DNA from 2 places in the Streptomyces sp. NPDC048185 genome. Region 1 is predicted to be linked to the other one. Evidence: riboswitches for the same ligand, from Rfam matches in the RefSeq annotation. Region 1 holds a riboswitch; the other holds the start of a gene.
The links. Region 1 has a riboswitch for glycine ahead of gcvP (aminomethyl-transferring glycine dehydrogenase). Riboswitches for the same ligand answer to the same signal wherever they lie in the genome.

Region 1 (3,205 bases):
GGCGTTCGGCTGGAGCGACACCTTGTCGTAGCCGGTGACCTCGGCGAGCCGCTCCTCCAGCTCACGGATGAGGGTGAGGTAGCCCTGCGCCTGCTCGGCGGGCGCGAAGGGGTGCAGCTGCCCGAACTCGGACCAGGTGACCGGCTCCATCTCGGTGGTCGCGTTGAGCTTCATGGTGCAGGAGCCCAGCGGGATCATGCCGCGGTCCAGCGCGTAGTCGCGGTCGGCGAGGCGGCGCAGGTAGCGCAGCATCGCGGTCTCGGAGCGGTGCGCGTGGAAGACGGGGTGGGTCAGGAAGTCGTCGGTGCGCAGCAGCGCCTCGGGCAGCGCTTCCTCGGTGGCGGCGTCCAGGGCCTCGACGTCGCCCTCGACGCCGAACGCGTTCCACACGCCGCCGACCTGGGCGCGCGTGGTGGTCTCGTCGCAGGCGAACGACACGTGGTCGGCGTCGACGAGGCGCAGGTTGATGCCGTTCTCGCGGGCGGCGTGGACGATCGTGTCGGCCCGGCCGGGCACGCGCGCGGTGACCGTGTCGAAGTAGGCGCCGTGCACGATCTCGACGCCGCCCGCCGCGAGGCCGGCGGCGGTGACGGTGGCGTACCGGTGGGCGCGCTGGGCGATGGCCCGCAGTCCCTCCGGGCCGTGGTAGACGGCGTACATGCCGGCCATGACCGCGAGCAGCACCTGCGCGGTACAGATGTTGCTGGTGGCCTTCTCCCGGCGGATGTGCTGCTCGCGGGTCTGCAGGGCCAGACGGTAGGCCTTGTTGCCGTCGGCGTCCACGGAGACGCCGACCAGGCGGCCGGGCAGGCTGCGCGCGAACTTCTCGTGCACGGCCATGTAGCCGGCGTGCGGCCCGCCGAAGCCCATCGGCACGCCGAAGCGCTGGGTGGTGCCGACGGCGATGTCCGCGCCGAGCTCGCCGGGCGAGGTGAGCAGCGTGAGGGCGAGCAGGTCGGCGGCGACGGTGACGAGCGCGCCGAGCTCGTGCGCCCGCTCGATGACCGGCTTGATGTCGCGGACGGCTCCGGAGGCGCCCGGGTACTGGATCAGGACGCCGTTGATCTCCCGCTCGGCGACCTCCGCCGGGATGCCGTCGCTCAGGTCGGCGACGACGACCTCGACGCCGGTCGGCTCGGCGCGGGTCTGGATCACGGCGATGGTCTGCGGCAGGGCGTCCGCGTCGACCAGGAAGAGGCCCTTCTTGTTCTTGCCCATGCGCCGGGACAGGGCCATGGCCTCGGCGGCGGCGGTGCCCTCGTCGAGCAGCGAGGCGCCGGAGGTGGGCAGGCCGGTGAGGTCGGCGACCATGGTCTGGAAGTTCAGCAGGGCCTCCAGGCGGCCCTGGGAGATCTCCGGCTGGTACGGCGTGTACGCGGTGTACCAGGCCGGGTTCTCCATGACGTTGCGCAGGACCACCGGCGGGGTGAAGGTGCCGTAGTAGCCGAGGCCGATCATGGAGTCGAGGACCTGGTTGCGGTCGGCCAGCGAGCGCAGCTCGGCCAGCACCTCGGCCTCGGAGCGGGCGCCCGGCAGGTCCAGCGCGTCGGCGTTCTTGATCACATCCGGTACCGCGGCGGCCGTCAGCTCGTCGAGCGAGCCGTAGCCGACCTGCGCGAGCATCTTGGCCTGGGCCTCGTGGTCGGGGCCGATGTGGCGCTGCTCGAAGGGTGCTGCCTGTTCGAGCTCGGAGAGCGGAATGCGAGGGGCGGTCATTGCGGAGGCCTCCTGGTCTGACGACCTTCGAGGGGCACCACGGCGCGGGTGCCCGGACGGCCTCCCCCTCTGTCATCTCGACCTGAGAGCTTCACCGGGCCGCCCGAGGGCTGCCGGCTTTCACCGTCGGTGAGAGCAGGGGCCGTCGGCACCCGCTCTGCTTTCCAGAGTGACCTCGTCCGTGCGGTACGTGTGCCTGAGAGATTCCGGGGAGGATTTGCTCCTTCGGCGCCTCCGATGGTGTCTGGAGGACTCTCCCGCACGGGGTCAGCAGCCGTTAGCCAGCCTACCAGCGAGGCGGACGCACAGGTCTGCGAGTGACCGAGCGCACCTTCGAGTGGCCGCTCTCCCCAATGTGCCTTTTTGTAGTACTGGCGGATGATTCGCCGGATGGTTTGCGACCGGAGTGCGACCAAGTGGAGGGCCCGTGCGTACCGACATCGATCCGCGCAATCTGATAGGCCGCAAGGCGTTCGACCGCAACGGCACCAGGATCGGCACCGTCGACGAGGTCTACCTCGACGACGCCACCGGCGTCCCCGAGTGGGCCGCCATCCGCACGGGCCTGTTCAGCAGGGACGCCTTCGTGCCCCTGGAGCCCAGCGAGCTGGTCGACGGCGCCCTGCGCGTGCCCTTCGACCGGTCCCTGATCAAGGAGGCGCCCGACTTCGGCGTCGGACGCCATCTCTCCCCCGAGCAGGAACTCCAGCTCTACCACCACTACGGTCTCGACGTGGCCGCCGCTCCCCCGCTCCCCGACCACGACTTCGGCAAGCTGGCGGGCACGGGCAACGAGGAGGGCTGAGGCCCGGCGCCCCGACGCCGGCCACGGGGCACACCGCCCCGGCCGAGGGTCCTTCACACCCGTCGCACCTCACGACAGCCCCGTGTCACGTCACGACAGCCCCGTGTCCTGACGGCCGCGGCTCAGGAGACCGCGCCCCCGGGATCGGCGGCCCCGGCGGCCGGGGCCGCCGCGGAGTCCGAGGGGGCCACCTCGAAGCCGTCCGCGCCGCCGGCCCCCTCCCCGGGGCCAGGTGGCGCGGACGCGACGAGAGGCAGCGGCTCGGCCGGGGTCAGGAGAGGGTCGCCGACGGGGAAGGTCCGCACCCGGCCGGGCCCGGAGTACGGCGTCTCGAAGCGGACCGTGACCCGCCCCAGGCCGCTGCCCTGCACCCAGCCGTGCCCGAGCTCCGCGTGCCGCACGTCGTGCCCCGGGGGCCAGCGGCGCTCCACGGGCGTCCGTCCCACCTCCTCGGCGGGCTTCTCGCCCGGCTCCTCCGCGAGCTCCTCGACCCGTTCCCCCGCGGCCTGCGCGAACAGGTCCTCCTGCGTGTAGTCGGCGAGCCCGCTGACGCCGACCCCCAGGAGCCGCACACCGCCCGTGGTGTCCACCGAGTCCAGCAGCCGGGCCGCCGCCTCCCGCACCACCGCCGGGTCGTCCGTGGGCCCGCGCAGGGTCTCCGAGCGCGTCAGCGTGAAGAAGTCG
Region 2 (3,205 bases), on a different contig from region 1:
GCGGGCGTCGCCCTCCCAGTGGGACAGCTCCACGCCGACGAACATCACCGGGTCGGCGGTCTCGACGGCGGCCAGGCAGCGGCGGGCGGTGCGGACCACGCCGGTGGCGGCGAACTCGGCCGAGGCGGCGGCCAGGAAGTCCACCGGGTCGTCCTGCCAGTCGGGTTCGAAGAGGCGGACCCGGCCGCCGGACGCGGGCCCGTCCAGCGGGGTGCGCCCGGCCCGGCACAGCTCCGCCACGGCGGCCGGCGGCAGCGGGATGCCGACCACGCCGTCCGGGTTCACCGCGATGCCGACCTGCGGGGGCAGTCCGCGGGCGAACTCGGCGGCGGGGGCGACGGTGTACCCCATGTGGGGACCGGCGACGCTGCGGAGCTGCTCCTCCGAGCTGAAGACCGGCACATGGGCCTGGCCGTCCCATTCGACCGTGGGCAGGTCGAGCGGGCCGGTGCCGGGGCCGCCGCCGTTGGGCAGCGGGACCCAGACGAAGCTGCGGCCGAGGACCTCGACGATCCGGCCGGCGGCGCCCGGCACCCCGAGGGAGGCGGACAGCACCTCCTCCAGCTCGTTGCCGGGCCATCCACCGTGCGGGTGGGGATGCGCCTGCGCCGGGAACCCCGGTGAGAGGTCCGCCGGGAAGTCCGCTGGGAAGTCCATCTGCCTACCGCCTGCCTGGTACCGCTGCTGTGGCTGAAAAGGCTAACCCGTTCGGCCCCGTCGGCCCACGGTCCGTCACCTCAGCCGGTGAAGGCGATCCGGTGCAGCGCGTCCGCCGACGCGCGGTCGAGGAGGACCGCCGAGGAGCAGCCGGCGGGCAGGGTGCCCTCGGCCACGGAGGCCAGCAGCCGGGTGGTCGCCGCGCGGTGCCGCAGGAACGCGTACCGGGAGACGCCCCGGCCGCGCTCGCGCTGCCCGGCCAGGGCGTCGTCGGCGCCGACGTCGAGGAGCAGCAGGTGCAGGGTGCCGCCGCGGCGGCGGGCCTCGCGGGCCAGCCAGCCGCGCACCCAGGGCTGGGTGCCGCAGTCGTGCACGACGACGCCCTCGCCGGAGCGCAGGGCACGGCGCAGCCCGGCGTAGTGGGCGAGGCGGACGAGGGGGCGGTAGAGGGCGTAGGGGAGGACGCGCGGCATCCGGCGGTCCCAGCGGTCGCGGGTGTCCTGGGAGTCGACGCGCCGGCCGCGCACGGCGCGCCGCATCAGGGTGGACTTGCCGCTGCCGGGCAGGCCGGTGATCACCACGAGGTCGTGGGGCCCGAAGAGCAGGGCGTGCGGGCTGCGGCCGTCGCGGTCGCGCAGATCGCGGACGACGGGTGCGGGCAGTGCGGCACGCGCCTCCTCGGCCGGTGCGGGCCGCTTGGGCAGCGCGATGCCCGAGGTCGTTGCGTACGCCGTGGTCCTGTTCACCGTGATCGTCCTCCCCTGGGGCGGTTCACGAGTTCCCGTCCCCGTCGAGTGTAAAGAGAAGGTAATGCGGCGGTCTCGCGTTTTCGTGCGCTTACTGCCACAAGCCGGTTACAGATCACGGTCTGCCACGAACAGGCCCGGCGTGCAATGATGGCGGCGCCAACTGCATACCGGCCGTTTGAATCCGCGCGGGAGAGTCCCCGGCCGCGCCGGGGCGCCGAAGGAGCAAGTCCCTCCCTTGAATCTCTCAGGCCCCGTTACCGCGCGGGCGAGGCACATCTGAAAAGCGGGCCGCCGTCCGACGGCTGCCCCACCCAAGGTGCAAGTCCTGACCGCCGTGCTCCGGTGGTCATGGCGAACCTCTCAGGTTCCGATGACAGATGGGGAGGACCGACCTCGCCCGTGCCGTCCTGTCCTGGGAGACGACCGACCGATGAGCAGTACCGAAATCCGCCGCACCGCGCTGGATGCCACGCATCGCGCGCTGGGCGCGACCATGACCGACTTCGCCGGCTGGGACATGCCCCTGCGCTACGGCTCCGAGCGTGACGAGCACGTCGCGGTGCGTACCCGGGCCGGGCTCTTCGACCTCTCCCACATGGGCGAGATCACCGTCACCGGCCCGCAGGCGGCCGACCTGCTGAACTTCGCGCTGGTCGGGAACATCGGCAGCGTGAAGCCGGGCCGCGCCCGCTACACCATGATCTGCCGCGAGGACGGCGGCATCCTGGACGACCTGATCGTCTACCGCCTCGGCGAGACCGAGTACATGGTGGTCGCCAACGCCTCCAACGCCCAGGTGGTGCTGGACGCGCTCACCGAGCGGGCCGCCGCCTTCGACGCCGAGGTCCGCGACGACCGCGACGCCTACGCGCTGCTGGCCGTGCAGGGCCCCGAGTCCCCCGGCATCCTCGCCTCGCTCACCGACGCCGACCTGGACGGCCTGAAGTACTACGCCGGCCTGCCCGGCACGGTCGCCGGCGTCCCCGCGCTCATCGCGCGCACCGGGTACACCGGCGAGGACGGCTTCGAGCTGTTCGTGAAGCCGGAGCACGCGGTGGAGCTGTGGCAGGCGCTGACCAAGGCCGGCGAGGGCGCCGGGCTGGTCCCGTGCGGCCTGTCCTGCCGGGACACGCTCCGCCTGGAGGCGGGCATGCCGCTGTACGGGCACGAGCTGACCACGGCGCTGACGCCCTTCGACGCCGGGCTCGGCCGGGTGGTGAAGTTCGAGAAGGAGGGCGACTTCGTGGGGCGGGCCGCCCTCCAGGAGGCCGCTTCCCGGGCCGAGGCGAACCCGCCCCGCGTCCTGGTCGGCCTGGTCGCCGAGGGCCGCCGGGTCCCGCGTGCCGGGTACCAGGTCGTGGCCGACGGCGAGGTGATCGGCGAGGTCACCTCCGGCGCCCCGTCCCCGACGCTGGGCAAGCCGATCGCCATGGCCTACGTCGACGCCGCGCACGCGGCGCCGGGCACCGCCGGGGTCGGCGTGGACATCCGGGGCACCCACGAGCCGTACGAGGTCGTGGCGCTGCCTTTCTACAAGCGCCAGAAGTAGACACTGGGCGCGCGGGGCCCTTCGGTGCCCCCTCGTGCGTCCGGCGCTTCTCAGCAGCAGTTCCGCAGTCCCCCCTTCAACACCACTCCCCCGCGTACAGGAGAATTCAGGCCATGAGCAACCCCCAGCAGCTGCGCTACAGCAAGGAGCACGAGTGGCTGTCGGGCGCCGAGGACGGCGTCTCGACGGTCGGCATCACGGAGCACGCGGCCAACGCGCTCGGCGACGTCGTCTTCGTCCAGCTCCCCGA

Region 2: linked by a shared signal. The riboswitch ahead of gcvT (glycine cleavage system aminomethyltransferase GcvT) and the one ahead of gcvP (aminomethyl-transferring glycine dehydrogenase) in region 1 are both predicted to bind glycine.

The regions. Positions count from the first base shown of each region.
Region 1 covers NZ_JBIDAN010000008.1:9,816-13,020, reverse strand. The annotation lists gene gcvP (aminomethyl-transferring glycine dehydrogenase) at 1-1,716, opposite strand, end outside; glycine riboswitch at 1,891-1,986, opposite strand; gene ACGF3H_RS23170 (PRC-barrel domain-containing protein) at 2,144-2,521, shown strand; gene ACGF3H_RS23165 (DNA polymerase IV) at 2,644-3,205, opposite strand, start outside.
Region 2 covers NZ_JBIDAN010000009.1:283,858-287,062, forward strand. The annotation lists gene ACGF3H_RS26105 (enhanced serine sensitivity protein SseB) at 1-657, opposite strand, end outside; gene ACGF3H_RS26110 (AAA family ATPase) at 738-1,403, opposite strand; glycine riboswitch at 1,583-1,676, shown strand; gene gcvT (glycine cleavage system aminomethyltransferase GcvT) at 1,837-2,955, shown strand; gene gcvH (glycine cleavage system protein GcvH) at 3,069-3,205, shown strand, end outside.